2 regions of the Sphingomonas sp. CFBP 13728 genome follow, and region 2 is predicted to be linked to the other one. Evidence: riboswitches for the same ligand, from Rfam matches in the RefSeq annotation. Region 2 holds a riboswitch; the other holds the start of a gene.

Region 1 (7,851 bases), 150 kb from region 2:
GGCGACGGTGAAATCGATAGTCGGCCGGTCGAGGTCGAGCGGGACGACTCTGAGATCGAGCCCCGCCGCGCGCGACAGTGCGTTGATCGCCGCGCCGCCATGTTCGAAATTGGCCACCATCTGCGCGGTGACGGAGGCCGGAAACGCACTGACGCCGCGGTCAACGATGCCGTGATTACCCGCGAAGATCACCACCCGGCCGCGATCGAGCCGCGGGCGTTCGTGGCCCTGCCAGCCGGCCATGAAGACGGCAATATCTTCCAACCGCCCGAGCGAACCCGGCGGTTTGGTCAATTGCCCCTGACGCGACACCGCCGCCGATCGAGCGGCTTCGTCCGGCTGCGGCAACGCGCGCAAGGATGACAGAAATGCCCCGGCCGTCGGAAAAAACGTCATTCCACGACGAACCCGGCAGGCGGCGTGCGCGTGATGAAGTGGCCCTTCACCCCCTGCGGCCATTGCTTGAACGGCACCTGCCCGAACGCGCTCTCGCCGTAGAGCCGCGCGTAATCGAGGATCGCGCGCGCGGCGTCTTCGGTGGGCTCGAACCGGCCGAGCACATAGCCGACCTTAGCAGGTGCGCGCAGATGGATCGTGCAGAAATCCTGGCAGGCGAACAGACACGGCATCTCCTGCACAGCGACGTCGGCATAGGCCGGGTCGCTCGCCTGAACCGCCTTCAGTGCGCTGACGAGCCGTGCGCCGCCGCGCTGGCCCTGCTCGTCGTCGCGGGCATCGGTGGAATGGCGACACGTGTTGCACGCGACCACCGCGACGCCGTCTTCGACCGGCTTCAGCATGTCCGACCTCGGACGATCTCAAAATGATGTGAACTTGGCATAGAAACCCCTTCGGACAGTCGATCCCGCACCACGCGAAGGGCGAAGGCGCATGCCTCCAGCCTCCGCGCGACGCGAAGCGATGTCGTCGCTCGGGGTGTTACCCGTCCGTTCGGCGCACCCTGGCCGGACGAAAGACGACCGCGACGGGCAGGTCTCCTGGCTCGCGGGTCAACGCCGTCCGCACCGCCTTCTCGGGAACATCCCAATGGCATGAGGCACGATGGCTCGCCGCGTACAGTTGCAAGGGCAGCCGGGTGTTTCCCGTTCCCATTTTCATCCCCCTCCGCGCGAGCATCGGGGGAACCTGTCGCGGAGGGAGCGATAGGCGGGAGGAAGACACGGCGCAAGACACGGCTACGTCGGTTAGAAGTCCGCCAGCCGTCCCCACGCCCTCCCGTCATCCTGACGAAAGTCAGGACCCAGGGTAACGGGCGGTGGCCTTCGTGGCTCTGGATCCTGACTTTCGTCAGGATGACGGACGGTGGTTGTTTTGGGCCGCACAGTACGGAGCCGCCTAGAACTCCACCCCCGCCTGCGCCTTCACTCCCGACCGGAACGGATGCTTCACCTGCGTCATCTCGGTTACAAGGTCCGCCATCTCGATCAGCGCGTCCGGCGCGTTCCGCCCGGTCGCCACGACATGTGTCATCTCGGGCTTCGCGGCCAAAACCGCAAGAACCTCGTCGACCGGCAGATACTCATACCGCAACACGATGTTCAGCTCGTCCGCCACCACCATCGCATAGGACGGATCCGCAACCATCCGCTTCACCTCGTCCCAAGCCTCCCGCGCCACCGCGATATCGCGCGCGCGATCCTGCGTGTCCCAGGTGAACCCCTCCCCCATCGGCTTGAACTCGCACAGCGCGGGGAACGCGTCGAACACCGCCTTCTCACCGGTCGTCATCGCGCCCTTGACGAACTGCACCACGCCGACCTTCCGCCCATGCCCGATCATCCGCACCGCCATGCCGAACGCGGCGGTCGACTTGCCCTTGCCCTTGCCGGTGTGGACGATGATCAGCCCCTTTTCGATCGTCTTGCTGGCGACAATCTTATCGTGGACCTCCTTGCGCTTGGCGCTCTTGGCATTCTGTTCTTCGTCGGTCCGCATGATTAAGTCCTCTCGTGCACCCGATGGCGGATCGCGCCGCGCGGCGCTAGAGCGACCGACATGCTCCGCATCACCGACCTCAAGCTGCCGCTCAACCACGCTGACGAAGCGCTCCCCGCCGCAATCCGCGACCGCCTGCGCGTCACCCCGCGCGACCTGATCCGCTACACCATCGCGAGACGCGCGCACGATGCCCGCGACAAGATGGACATCCAGCTCGTCTATTCGGTCGACGTCACGCTGAAGAACGAGGACACCGTCCTCACGCGTTTCCGCAAGGATCGCCATGTCCAGCGTACCCCCGACACGGGATATCGCTTCGTCACCAAGGGCGGCCCGAGCTACACCGGCCCACGTCCGGTGGTGGTCGGCGCGGGCCCCTGCGGGCTGTTCGCCGGCCTGATCCTCGCGCAGATGGGCTTCCGCCCAATCATCCTCGACCGCGGCAAAGTCGTCCGCGAGCGCACCAAGGATACCTGGGGTCTCTGGCGCAAAAGCGTCCTCAACCCCGAATCGAACGTCCAGTTCGGCGAAGGCGGCGCCGGCACCTTCTCCGACGGCAAGCTCTGGAGCCAGATCAAGGACCCGCGCCACTTAGGCCGGAAGGTCCTGACCGAGTTCGTCAAAGCCGGCGCGCCGCCCGAAATCCTCACCGAAGCGCACCCGCATATCGGCACCTTTCGCCTCGTCACGATGGTCGAGAGCATGCGCGAGACGATAGAGGCGCTCGGCGGGGAATACCGCTTCTCGACCCGCGTCGACGGTCTCGACATCGTCGAGGAGGCCGGCACCCGCCAGCTCCGCGGTCTCCATCTCAGCACCGGCGACTATCTCGAAGCCGACCACGTCGTCTTCGCGGTCGGCCACAGCGCGCGCGACACGTTCGAGATGCTGCATGCCAAGGGCGTCCATGTCGAGGCCAAGCCGTTCTCGATCGGCGTCCGCATCGAGCACCCGCAATCTTGGATCGACGAAGCCCGGTTCGGGCCGTGCGCCGGCCACCCGGATCTCGGCGCGGCAGCGTACAGCCTGTCGCACCACTGCAAGAACGGGCGGACCGTCTACAGCTTCTGCATGTGCCCGGGCGGCACCGTCGTCGCCGCGACCTCCGAGGAAGGCCGCGTCGCGACCAACGGCATGAGCCAATATTCGCGCAACGAACGCAACGCGAACTCGGGGATCGTGATCGGCATCGACCCCGAGCGCGACTATCCCGGCCACCCGCTCGCCGGGATCGAGCTGCAACGCCATTGGGAATCGCGGGCGTATGTCGCCGGCGGCTCGAACTACAAGGCGCCTGCGCAACGCATCGGCGACCTGCTCGCAGGGCGCGCGTCGACCGCGCTCGGGTCGGTGATCCCGTCGTACAAGCCGGGCGTCCACATGACCGATCTTTCGGAGTGTCTGCCGGAGTTCGCGATCACGGCGTTGCGCGAGGCTTTGCCGGCGTTTGGGCGTGAGATTCCGGGCTACGACCATCCTGATGCGGTACTTACGGGTGTCGAGACGCGCACTTCGTCGCCGGTAAGGATCACGCGAGGCGACGATTTCGTCAGCCTCAACACCGCCGGCCTGTTCCCGGCGGGCGAAGGCGCAGGCTATGCGGGGGGGATCCTGTCCGCGGCGGTTGACGGGATCAAGGTCGCGGAAGCGGTTGCGTCGAGCCTTACGGCGTAACGGACTCTAGCTTGTTCCCCCGCGGAGGCGGGGGCCAAGAAGCAACGAATACCTGCGTTCGTTACCCGGGGCTCCCGCCTTCGCGGGAGAACAGAGGGTTGTGACAACTGATTTTAGGGGTCTGCGGGGACCAGTTTCTACACCACCACCCCGGCGGAGGCCGGGGCCCAGTTGGGGGACGCTGCTGACCTAAAGGCAAACCGCCGTAAGCTTGACCTTGCCAATTGCACCCCGGCCTTCGCCGGGGCGGTGCAGAAGTCGATGGCGACCACCTTGGCTCCAGAAGCGTATGAGGGAAACGCCACTCCACTGACCAAACTGACAAGCGTTCGGAACGACGTTAGTCGATGTGCAGCGCCGCGCCCACCCCTCACTTCCGCCTCTGCGGCCCCGTCTCGATCAACCACGCCCGCGGCAGTCCGGTCGGCTTAGCCACCCCATCCAACCGCCGCGCGCTCACCAGCGCGACCCGCTTTAGGATCATCTGGTCCTTGAACGCGTCCATCCCGCCACCAGTCGGCTTGGCAAGGATGCGCTTGACCACGTCCATCCCCGCGACGACATGCCCGAACGCCGCATAACCCGGATAGCCCGCGCGCGCGTCCATCGCTGGCGCCGGCCCGACCGTGATGAAGAAATTCCCGCCAGCCGATGCCGGCGTCATTCCCCGCGCCATCGAGATCGTCGCGTCGAGATGCTTGATACCCGTCATCGCGGTGGTCTCGAGCGGAAACGGCGGTAGTATCCGTCGCGCGTCGGTGCGTATGCCCGCCTGGATGAAGCCAAGCTTCGGCGCGGATTTCTGGCGGCTCGCGCGGTAGAAATCGGTGCCGTCGAACCGGCCGTCATCGACATAAGCGAGGAAATTCGCGGTCGTCTTCGGTGCGTGGCGGGCGTCGAGCGCCAGCAGGATCGGGCCCTCCGACGTGACTAGGCGCACGCGAACAAGGCCCGGCTTCGGTCCCGGTTCGGTGCGCTGTACCGACCGCCTTGCTGGCTGCGCCGTTCCTGCCGTGGCCAAGGCCGCAAGGGCTACGAAGCCCATCATCAAACGCCGCATTTCGATCACTCACGCCTTTACCGGTTGGGGCCGGCTACCTGTCCGTTTGCGGCGAGGCAAGCGCGGGGGGTATCTAGTGACGTGGAGTAAACCGGTGATCACCGTTGGTACCAACGTCAGTTTGCACCGCTCAGCATGCACCAGCGAGCGCTTCGGCTTAGTTCCATTCGTCCGAGTAGGCTCCTCCCCGGCGGAGGCCGGGGCCCAGTGGGAAACGTCGGTGATGTAGGTTTGCGCTTTGTCACTCAGGCCATGCCAACTGGGCCCCGACCTTCGCCGGGGTGGTGTACCTGTGGGCAGTTCGTCTTAAACTTTCTTGCGCGCAGGGTAGCTCGTAGAGCCGAATCACACCGCTACGACCACAATCGCCCCGCCCTCAAACATAGCGCGGAATCGGCCCCACCTGCGGCGTCTGGTCCGGCAGGTCCACCATCGTCTCGTCGACGAAGCACCAGCCCCAGCCCTCCGGCGGGTCATAGCCCTCGATGATCGGATGCCGCGTCGCGTGGAAGTGTGCGGTCGCGTGGCGGTGCGGGGAGTCGTCGCAACAGCCGACATGACCGCATTCCCGGCACAGCCGCAGATGCACCCATTCGCTGCCGATCCGGAGGCACTCCTCGCACCCCTTCGCGCTCGGCGTTACGTCCCGGATCGTCTCCATGTGCGTGCAGCCGTAGCTCATTCCGCGTGCCTTTCCGCCATGTCGGCCAAAACCGTGTGGATCTGCGCGACCACCGCCGCGCCTTCGCCAACCGCCGCCGCGACGCGCTTGGTCGATCCGGCGCGCACGTCGCCGATCGCGAACACGCCCGCGCGGCTCGTCTGCAACGGCAACGCAGCGGCGCCGGTGACGATGAACCCCTTCTCGTCCGTATCGACGCAGCCCTTCAGCCAACCCGCATTGGGGTCCGCGCCGATGAACAGGAACAGGTGTCGCATCGCGCACCGCGTCTCCACGCCGTCGCTGCGTTGGCGGAAGATTGCCCCGGTCAGCCCGGTCGCGCGCTCGCCCTCCAGCCCGACGATCTCGGTGCCGACGCGGATCGTCACGTTGGGCAGCGCCGCGATCCGGTCGATCAAATATTTCGACATCGTCGCGGCCAGCGGGCGGCGGACGATCAGGTGCAGATGCTTCACGCGCGGCGCAAGGAACACCACCGCCTGCCCGGCCGAGTTGCCGCCGCCAACCAGCGCGACCTCCTCGCCCTCGCACAACCGCGCCTCGATCGGCGATGCCCAATAGGATACGCCGGCGCCCTCAAACTCCGCCAAGTCCGGGATGTCGGGCCGCCGATACCGCGCGCCAGACGCGACGATTACCGTCCGCGACTGGACGCGCCGATCGCCCGGCAGTTCGAGCGCGAGCGGGTCGCCCGCGGGGCGATCCTCGTCGCAATCGAGATGCTCGACGGTCAACGGGATCGCGATCTCCGCCCCGAACTTGAGCGCCTGGTTGAAGGCACGCCCGGCCAGTGCCTGCCCCGAGATACCGGTCGGAAACCCCAGATAATTCTCGATCCTAGCCGACGCCCCCGCCTGCCCGCCGATCGCACGCTCGTCGAGCACGATCACCGACAGTCCCTCCGACGCCGCATACACCGCCGCCGCTAGCCCCGCCGGCCCTGCACCGACGATCGCGACGTCATACACGGTGTTTGGATCAAGCTCGGGCGTGATCCCGAGGCAGGCCGCGACCTCGATATCCGACGGTCTTTTGAGCACCGTACCGTTGGGACAAACCACGAGCGGCAGATCGCTCGACGCGACGCCGGTCCGCTCGACCAGTGCACGGCTTTCGTCGTCCGATGCCGCATCGAGAACGATGTTCGGATAGCCCGATCGCGTGAGAAACCCCTGTAGCCGGACGACGTCTGGACTGTCCGGCAGGCCGACGATCACCGTCCCCCCGCTGCCCTGCTCGATCAGGCCGACGCGGCGCAGGATCAGCGCGCGCATTACGATTTCGCCGACGTCCGCCGAGCCGACCATGAGCGCGCGCAGATGCGCCGGGTCGAACGGCAGCGCGGTGCAGCCTTCAGGGCCAGCGGTGCCGCCCGCGATCGTCGGCCGTCCGGCAAGCTGGTTGACCTCGCCCGTCAACTGCCCGGCGCCGTGCGTAGTGATCGGCGCCTCGTGACTCAATCCGTCGCGACGGACGACGTCGATCGTTCCTTCGAGCACGAGCCAGGCCGCGACGCCTTGGTCACCGATCGCATAGACCTGCTCGCCCGCGGCAAAGACGCGCGCCGGACCGCTTGCAAAGCGCTTTGCCGTCTGAAGCTGTTCCGCGTTGAGCACCGGGAACATCTGATGATCGCGCGCGCCGAGATCGCTCATGCCTGCACCACCGGTTCGAGCCCGAGCAACAGCGTCGGGATCAATTCGGACACGGTCGGATGGATCGGCACCGCCCAACGCAGCGCGGACACCGGCTGATCGGCGTTCATCATGTCGAGGATACCGTGGATCGCTTCGTCACCACCGGTGCCGAGGATCGCCGCCCCCAAAATACGTTGTGTATCCGCATCCGCCACGATCTTCATGAACCCCTTCGTCTCGCCTTTTTCGACGGCGCGCCCGACGCGGGTCATCGGCCGCTTCGAGATCAGGATCGGCCGCCCCGTCTTCTCCGCCTGCGCCTGCGTCATCCCGACCCGGCCGAGCGGCGGATCGGTATAGAGCGCATAGCCGACCAGCCGCTGGCTCAGCGTCCGGTCGTCATGATCGAGCAGGTTCGCCGCGACGATCTCGAAATCATTGTACGCGGTGTGCGTGAACGCACCGCGCCCGTTGCAATCGCCCAGCGCCCATACGCCCGGCACGTTGGTCTGCAGTATGTCGTCGACGGTGACATAACCCTTCGCATCGGTCTCGATCCCGGCGAGATCGAGCCCGAGGTCGTCGGTATTGGGGCGCCGGCCGACCGCGAGCAGCACGTGGCTGCCGACCACCTCGGGATCGCCCGCGTGGCAATCGACCGATACCGCGACGCCGTCCGCATGGCGCGAGAACGCGATGCAGTTCGCACCGGTTCGCACCGCGATTCCTTCGTCCTCCAATATGCCGCGCACCGCATCGGACACGTCGGCATCCTCGTGCCCGATCAGGCGTTCGCCGCGCTCGACCACGGTCACCGCGGCGCCGAACCTTCGGTACAT
Region 2 (7,851 bases):
CACGATACGCATCGGGACTGTCGGCGATCGCGCCGAGCGGGCTTTCGTACACGACGTACATGGCGAGCGTCTGCCCGCGCGTCGTCTGCACCTCGGGCCCCACGGGATGCGGCGCGAACGTCGCCGGCGTACGATTGCGATACCCGCCCGGCGTATAGTCCATCGGCCCGCCGAGCATCCGCGTATAAGCGAGCGTCACGTTGTGCCGCGCCGTGATCCGCCGCGTCCACTTGTTGTATTCCGCCCCCAGCACGCCTTCCTGCGTCAGGAAGTTCGGCCAGGTCCGCGTCATCCCCCAGGGGTGCGTCGCGCCGTGCAGGTCGAGCAGCAGGTGATGCCGCGCGGTCGCCTCGGCGAGGCGGTGATAATAGGCGATCATCTCCTGGTCGTCGCGGTCCATGAAATCGACCTTGATGCCCTTGATCCCCCACGCCTCGACCTGCGCGAGGATACGCTCCATGTCGGTATCGAGCAGCTTCCAGTGGATCCAAACGATCAACCCGACGCCGCGCTTGCGGCCATAGTCGACCAGCGCGGGCAGGTTCACGGCGGCGATCGGCCTGGTCGGGTCGGCACCCGGATTGAGCGTACCGCCGTCGCCGCTGTTCACATACCAGCCGTCGTCGATCATCATGTACGGCAGCGTCATCGACTGCGCGAAATCGATATAGCCACGGGTCGTCGCGTCGTTGGTGCCCGCCTTGGGCACGCTCGCCAGGATCGGCCCGGACCACCAGTCCCACGCGGTCTTGCCGGGCTTCACCCAGCTGAAATCCCCCTTCGGCGCGGGGTTGAGGCTGGTGAGCAGCGTGTTCTCGATCAGCGTGCCGGGGTTCGCGCCGACCATGATAATCCGCCACGGCGACCGGATGCCGGTCCCGACGTCCGCCTTCACCGCGATCCCCGGCTCGTCGATCCGCCGCGACAGCTTGGTGTCGACGCCGAGCGCGCCGGTTTCGGTGCCGGTCAGGTACATCGTCGGCCATCCGGTCACGTCGGCCTCCGCGAAGGCCAGCGTCGGCCCGCCCTCGCCGGTGCGGCACACCAGCGGCAGTTCGTACAGATTGTGCCGACGGATCGTCGACGCCTTCACCGGATCATATTCGCCCTCATGGCTGGTCCCGAAGGTGCCGAGGTTCAGCCCGGTGCAGTCATAGTCCGCGGGGAAGGCGACCTGCGTCAGTTCATTGACGATCCGCAGCGACGTCAGGTTCGGCTGCGTCGGCACGACATAGCGCAGCGCCGTCCCGGTGTCGTACGCACGGATGACCACGTCGAGCCGTCGCGCCTTGCCATCGGCCTCGGCGAGATGGACGACGATCTCGTTATAGCGCTCCGCGACCGACGACGTCTTGCCCGCGCGCAAGGTGTAGCGATCCTCGCCGCGCCGCCGGTCGACGCCGGTCACCTTCAACCCGTTAGACAGCTTGGCGTACCGCTCGAACTCGAGCCCCAGCGTCGAGGGCGCCACGACTTCGCGACCGGCCACGGCGACCCGGTAGGTCGGTTGCGCCGCGGCGTTGGTCCCGAGCGTAACGGCGATCCGGCCATCGGGCGAAACGACGGATTGCGCCACGGCGGGCGTCGCCCCGAGCACCGCCGCGACGAATACCAGCGCCTTCATCGTACCATCCCTCCTGCAACGTTCCACCCACGCAGCGCGACATGCGCGGCGGAAGCCTTGGCCGTTGGATAGCGGATCTCGACGGTGCGTACGTCACCCGGCAGCAAGGATACGTAGTTGTCGCTGAAATAGGCGGGCAGGACCTGCGTGCCGTCGGCGTTCATCACCGTCAGCTTGGTCTCGATCGCGGGTGTCGCGCTGGTATTGCGCAACGTCACAATGGTCACCGTGTCCGCGCCGTCGACCCGCGTCGCCGAGGCCGTGTCGAGCGTCACCGCCGCGAGACCGTTCAGCGCCTGGAACTGCGCGTCGTTCGCCGCCTGCCAGTAGAAGTTGGTCGACAACAGCTTGCCCGCCGCATCGCTCGCCTCCAGCCGGACGAGCGCGACGCCGTTCGCGGTCGCCGCCTTGGGATCCAGCATGAACGCATCGCTCGCCGCCTCACCGGTAGCGGTGATCGTCGCGGATTTCTCGGCGATCGTCCGGTTGTCGAGCCCGACCACCTTCGCCTTCACCGTGACGCCGCGCAGAGACGCCAGCCCGTTATTGACCAGCAGGACCTTCCAGTCGGGCAGGTTCATCTGGACATGGACCGGCTCGGACGCCTTCTTCACGCCGTAGAACGAGGCCTGCGTGTCATAGTCCGAACTGAAGATGTTCCACGCCGACGACGGCCAGGTGGGCTGCGTCATCCACAGCATCCGCCCGCTATGCTCCGTCCACAGCTTCGCGTTCATCCCCTCGAAGATCGCGCGGTACGATTCATACTGCATCATCTGCGCCTTGCGCTCGAAATCCTCGAGGCTGGTGCCGGGGCCGAAGCGCGTGGCGAGCACGTCCATATACGTCTTCACCGCGCCGTTCCCGGTCTGGTGCCAGTCGTGATACGCCCACGCATCGCTGATCGGCCATTGATCGGCCGGTGCCATCGCGCGCTTCCACGCCTCCAGCGTCGGCAGCGACGGGGTGCCGCTCTCGACCGAGAAACCCTTGGCATGCTCGGTGAAATACTCGACCGGCGGACGCCAGTTATACGGCCCGGAGTTCTGCAGGTTCACCCGGTTGGACGACCCCATGTACAGCCGCGTGCCGTCCTCCTTGTCGATCAGCGTCTCCAGCGCCTCGTTGAGAATCGGCTGGGGCACGCCCTCGTTGCGGCCGAACCACACGACGATCGACGGGTGGTTGCGGTATCGCTTCACGACGTCGGTCGCGTTGGTCATGAACAACGCCGGGTCCTGCGCCTCGATGTTGTAATCCTGCGTCGATTCCCAGAAATCGTTGAGGATCATCAGGCCGTATTCGTCCGCGAGATCGTAGAACGTGTCTTCGGTGTTCTGTCCGACCCAGTTGCGGATGATGTTGAGATGCGCGTCCCTGTGCAACTTGAAGAACGGCTCGAGCCGCGTCCGGTCGACGCGCTTCATGAAGTCGTCCATGCCGATATTGCCGCAACGCGCCGCGATCTTCACGCCGTTGACGCGGATCACCAGATACGGCGTCAGGCCGTCCTGATCCTTGATCCGGGTGACCGCAGGCGATGTCTCGGCGCCCGGCACGAGGCTCGCGGCCCAGCCATTGGCGACCTTGCGGATGCCGGTATGCGAGCCGTCGACGATCCGCTCGCCGCGCTGCCGGGCCTTCGACAGGTCGATGCCGACCCGTTCGAGGTCGCCGTCCTTGTCCATCAGCGAAATGTCGTACGTGACCTGCCGGATGCCGAAGCGGACGTGCTTGGTGTCGCTCGCCGCGCCGTCCACCGACGCGGTCAGGGTCAGGTCGTGCAGGGCAGGGGCGCCGTAGCCGTTCGGCCACCAGAGCTTCGGATTGCGCACCAGCAACTGCGGGAAGTCCGCAGGCTTCAGCACGACGTTGGCGGTCTGGCCCGGCGCGAGCGTCACCTGCTTCTCGACGACGACGTCGTCGAATGCCGCGCGGACGGTGGTTCTCACCGGTCCCGCGGAATGGTTCGCGACGGGTACGCCGATCTCGACTGCCGCGACGCTGTTGTCCGCCCTGGGCAAGGTCGTCACGACCTGCGCATCGCCTAGCGTCGCGATCCCCGTCGCGGTCAGGGTCACGCCGCGCCACATGCCGATGTTGCGGTCGCGGATGCTCGGGATCCAGTCCCACCCCTCGGTCGCCACGAAGGTCGGGCCGTCGAGCATCATCATGCCGCCATTCTCGCCGACGCCCGACGTCAGCGACTCTTCCTGCGCGATCCCCGGATGCGGCGGCGGCGACACCTTTACCGCGACCGCGTTGCGGCCGGGCAGCAGCTTGCCGGTCACGTCGAACCGGCCGCGCACGAACGCACCCTTCATCGTGCCGATCGGCGCGCCGTTCAGCCACACCTCCGCGCTATAGTTCACGCCGTCGAAATTGAGCATCTGTCGCTTGCCCGCGGTCGCGGCGGGCGCGTCGAACTCGGTGCGGTACCAGTAATCCTGTTTCGCGAGGCTTTCGGGGATCGTCATGTTGTTCAAACCGAACGCAGGGTCGGCATAGACACCGCGATCCACCATCGTCGTCAGTACCGTGCCAGGCACCGTCGCAACGTACCAGTTCGACGCATCGAACCCCGCACGGCTGAGCGTGGCACCGGGTGCGGTCACCTTCGGCGCTTCGGCCAGCCGCCAGCCGGCGACCGTCCAGGCGCCGGCATGCAGCGGCGCGATCGCGGGTTCGGTCGGGAGTGGCTTGGCGACGGGCGCGGGGAAGGGGGCCTTCGACACCGGCCGGGTCCAGGCATCCTGTGGGGTGGTCTGGCCGAGCGATTGACGCACCTGAACCGGCCATGCCGGGCTCGCATCCTGATAGACGATCGACGCGCCTGGCTTGGTCGTGGCAAGCGCCTTCACCGCGCCCGCGTCGAGCGTACGCGCCTCCATCGCAAAGCCCGCAACCCGCCCGCCGAACGGCGCGATCGTCGCGACCGATGGCACGGGCGCCGTGGTCATCCGGCGCTGCGCGACCTGGCGCCCATCGACGTACAGGCGCGCCTGACCCTGCTCGACCGTCGCCGCGACGTGATGCCAGCCGCCGGCCGCGATCCGCGACGGCGCGATCACCGTGCCGGCTTCGGTGATGAGGCTCGGGCGGCCCTTGTCGAGCGCGAGATACCGGCGCGGTCCGTTCGCGATATCGCCGAACCCCGCCACCGGGACGATGCCGTCGCGGATCGTCCGGGGTTCGATCCACCCCGACAGCGTCCAGCTCGGCGCGTCTATCGGGCTGGCGCTATCGCCACCGATCGCCGTCTTGAGGCTGTCGCCACCAGCAGGCGCCGCGACGTTGAACGGACCATAGCTCTGGGCCGACGCGGCGGTCGCACAGCAGAACGCCACCATGGAAATCGTGCCCGCGAACATCCGCTTGCCCATAATCATCCTCCCGTGCGCGGAATCTGACGATGCTCCGCGATTGACGATCAACATGACGCGGTGTCGCGAAAAAGCCAAATTGAATTACGAATTGTTTCAGATCGGTCGGGGCGTCCGCGATCACGCTTGGCCGAGGCGCATATTGGCAGCGCTGCGAAAGCAGGATACCCAACCGGGCGGGCAGCGGATCAACGCCGCCTGCATGATCGCGTCGGTGCCCCTCGGGGCTTGATTGGGAATGCGGTGCGGTCGGGTTCGCCCTGCCAATGCCGCGGCTGTCCCTGCAACTGTAAGCGGCGAGCGAGACGCACGGGCCCTTCGACTGGAGGGCAGCCACTGGGCCGAAGAGCCTGGGAAGGCGTGGCGTGGAGCTTTGACCCGTGAGCCAGGAGACCTGCCGGCGTCTGGTCGCTCTTGTCCCGGTCCAGGGGGTGGCCGAGGCACGGTGAACGCCGTCTGAGCGACGACACGCGCGGCAGGGGCCGCACGGCGACGCGCGTCGGCCGCTCATGGCGTCCGGTCTTCGCGTGTCCCGGCCGCTTGCGGCAGGCCCCCGTCCTCGTCGGACGCCGGGGAGTTCTGCATGACGACTGCGACGATAGAGAGAACGATCGAGAGACCGACGCGCGCCGCCACCCGCAAGCGGATCGGCTGGATGTTCGCAGGCCTGGTCGTTGCCAACATCGCCGCCTGGGGCTGGGCGTTCTCGCTGTTCCACGCGCAACCGCTGATGCTGGGCACCGCGCTGCTCGCCTGGGGCCTGGGTCTGCGCCACGCGGTGGATGCGGATCACATCGCCGCGATCGACAACGTGACGCGCAAGCTCATGCAGGACGGCCAGCGCCCGATCGCGGTCGGCTTCTGGTTCGCGATCGGTCATTCGGGGATCGTGCTGATCGCCGCTGTCGCGATCGCGCTCACCGCCAGCGCGCTGTCGCAGTTCGAGGCGTTCAAACAGGTCGGCGGCGTCATCGCGACCGTCATTTCCGCCGTCTTCCTGTTCACGATCGCGGCGATGAACCTGATCATCCTGCGATCGGTCTGGCGGACCTTCGGCCACGTCCGCGGCGGCGGCACCTATGTCGAGGAGGATCTCGACCTGCTGCTCGGCAACCGCGGCCTGCTCGCACGGCTGTTCCGGCCGATGTTCCGGCTGGTCACGCGGAGCTGGCACATGGCGCCGCTCGGCTTCCTCTTCGGGCTGGGCTTCGACACCGCCACCGAGGTTGCGATCCTCGGCCTCTCCGCCAGCCAGGCCGCCGACGGCCTGTCGATCGGCACCGTGCTCGTGCTGCCGGTGCTGTTCGCGACCGGTATGGCGCTGGTCGATACCGCGGACGGGGTCGTCATGCTCGGCGCGTATGAATGGGCGTTCGTGAAGCCGATCCGCAAACTCTATTACAACATCACCATCACGCTGATCTCGGCGATCGTCGCGATCGCGATCGGCGGGATCGAGACGCTCGCGCTGCTCGGATCGAAGCTGGGGCTGACCGGCGGCATCTGGGATCTGGCGGAGGCGCTCGGCGAGAACTTCAACGGCCTCGGCTTCGCGATCATCGGGCTGTTCGTGCTCTGCTGGGTGCTGAGCTTCGCGATCTACCGCTGGAAACGCTTCGACGAGATCGAAGTCGTGCACGGATAGCTGGCGGCGTGCCGGAAAGTCCGTTAGGTCGCCTTCGTGAGGGTCGGTTGCACCGAACCTCGTTGATCGCGCCGGTGCCCTTCGGGGCTTGAATGGGAATGCGGTGCGGAAGGGGTTCGCTCCTCCAATGCCGCGGCTGTCCCTGCAACTGTAAGCGGTGAGCGACACGCACGCGCCCTTCATGGGCAGCCACTGGGCCGACGGCCTGGGAAGGTGTGCGAGGAGCTTCGACCCGCGAGCCAGGAGACCTGCCAGCGCAACGGTCGCTCTTGCCACGATCCAGGGGGTGATCTTGGCACGGTTCTCCGTCTGAGCGACGAACACGTCCGACCGAAAGGCCGTGCGTGCGTGTGCTTCAGACGTCGAGGAAATAATCATGTCCGATCTTTCAAAGGTCCCCGTCACCATCGTCACCGGCTTCCTGGGCGCCGGCAAGACGACGCTCATCAGCCATCTTATCCGCAACGCAGGCGGGAGGCGCCTCGCGGTCGTGGTCAACGAATTCGGCACGCTCGGCATCGATGGCGACATCCTCAAGGGCTGCGCGATCCCCGATTGTCCGGCCGAGAACGTCGTGGAGCTGGCGAACGGCTGCATCTGCTGCACCGTGGCAGACGACTTCATCCCGACCGTCGAGACGTTGCTCGCGCTAAACCCGCGCCCCGATCACATCCTGATCGAGACGTCCGGCCTCGCGCTCCCGAAGCCGCTGCTGAAGGCGTTCGACTGGCCCGCGATCCGCTCGCGCATCACCGTCGACGGCGTGATCGCGCTGGCCGATGCTGAGGCGGTCGCCGCAGGTCGTTTCGCGCCTGACGTCGCTGCGCTCGATGCCCAACGCGCCGCCGACCCCAGCGTCGATCACGAGACGCCCTTGTCTGAGGTGTTCGAGGACCAGCTCGCTTGCGCCGATCTCGTGCTGCTAACCAAGATCGACCTCGCCGGCCCCGATGGCGTCGCCAAGGCGCGCGCGGTCATCGCCGCGGAGTCCGCACGGCCGCTCCCGGTGATCGACCTCACTGACGGCATCATCGACCCCCGCGTGATCCTCGGCCTCAACGCCGCCGCCGAGGACGACATCGCCAGCCGCCCCTCGCATCACGATGGCGAGGACGATCACGAGCATGACGATTTCGACAGCGTCGTCGTCGAGCTTGGCGAGATCGCCGACCCCGCCGATCTGACCGCGAAGATCGAAG

The links. Region 2 has a riboswitch for cobalamin ahead of IFT67_RS01105 (HoxN/HupN/NixA family nickel/cobalt transporter). Riboswitches for the same ligand answer to the same signal wherever they lie in the genome.
Region 1: it holds a riboswitch for cobalamin, as region 2 does, so the genes downstream of both, IFT67_RS00455 (DUF1636 domain-containing protein) here and IFT67_RS01105 (HoxN/HupN/NixA family nickel/cobalt transporter) in region 2, are expected to answer to the same signal.

The regions. Positions count from the first base shown of each region.
Region 1 covers NZ_JACYUS010000001.1:107,730-115,580, reverse strand. The annotation lists gene cobT (nicotinate-nucleotide--dimethylbenzimidazole phosphoribosyltransferase) at 1-396, opposite strand, end outside; gene IFT67_RS00455 (DUF1636 domain-containing protein) at 393-800, opposite strand; cobalamin riboswitch at 972-1,165, opposite strand; gene cobO (cob(I)yrinic acid a,c-diamide adenosyltransferase) at 1,357-1,956, opposite strand; gene IFT67_RS00445 (NAD(P)/FAD-dependent oxidoreductase) at 2,017-3,633, shown strand; gene IFT67_RS00440 (peptidylprolyl isomerase) at 4,004-4,693, opposite strand; gene IFT67_RS00435 (UBP-type zinc finger domain-containing protein) at 5,070-5,375, opposite strand; gene IFT67_RS00430 (FAD-dependent oxidoreductase) at 5,372-7,030, opposite strand; gene IFT67_RS00425 (FAD-containing oxidoreductase) at 7,027-7,851, opposite strand, start outside.
Region 2 covers NZ_JACYUS010000001.1:256,050-263,900, reverse strand. The annotation lists gene IFT67_RS01120 (glycoside hydrolase family 97 protein) at 1-1,624, opposite strand, end outside; gene IFT67_RS01115 (glycosyl hydrolase 2 galactose-binding domain-containing protein) at 1,621-5,007, opposite strand; gene IFT67_RS01110 (hypothetical protein) at 5,048-5,239, shown strand; cobalamin riboswitch at 5,205-5,423, shown strand; gene IFT67_RS01105 (HoxN/HupN/NixA family nickel/cobalt transporter) at 5,591-6,652, shown strand; cobalamin riboswitch at 6,708-6,922, shown strand; gene cobW (cobalamin biosynthesis protein CobW) at 7,029-7,851, shown strand, end outside.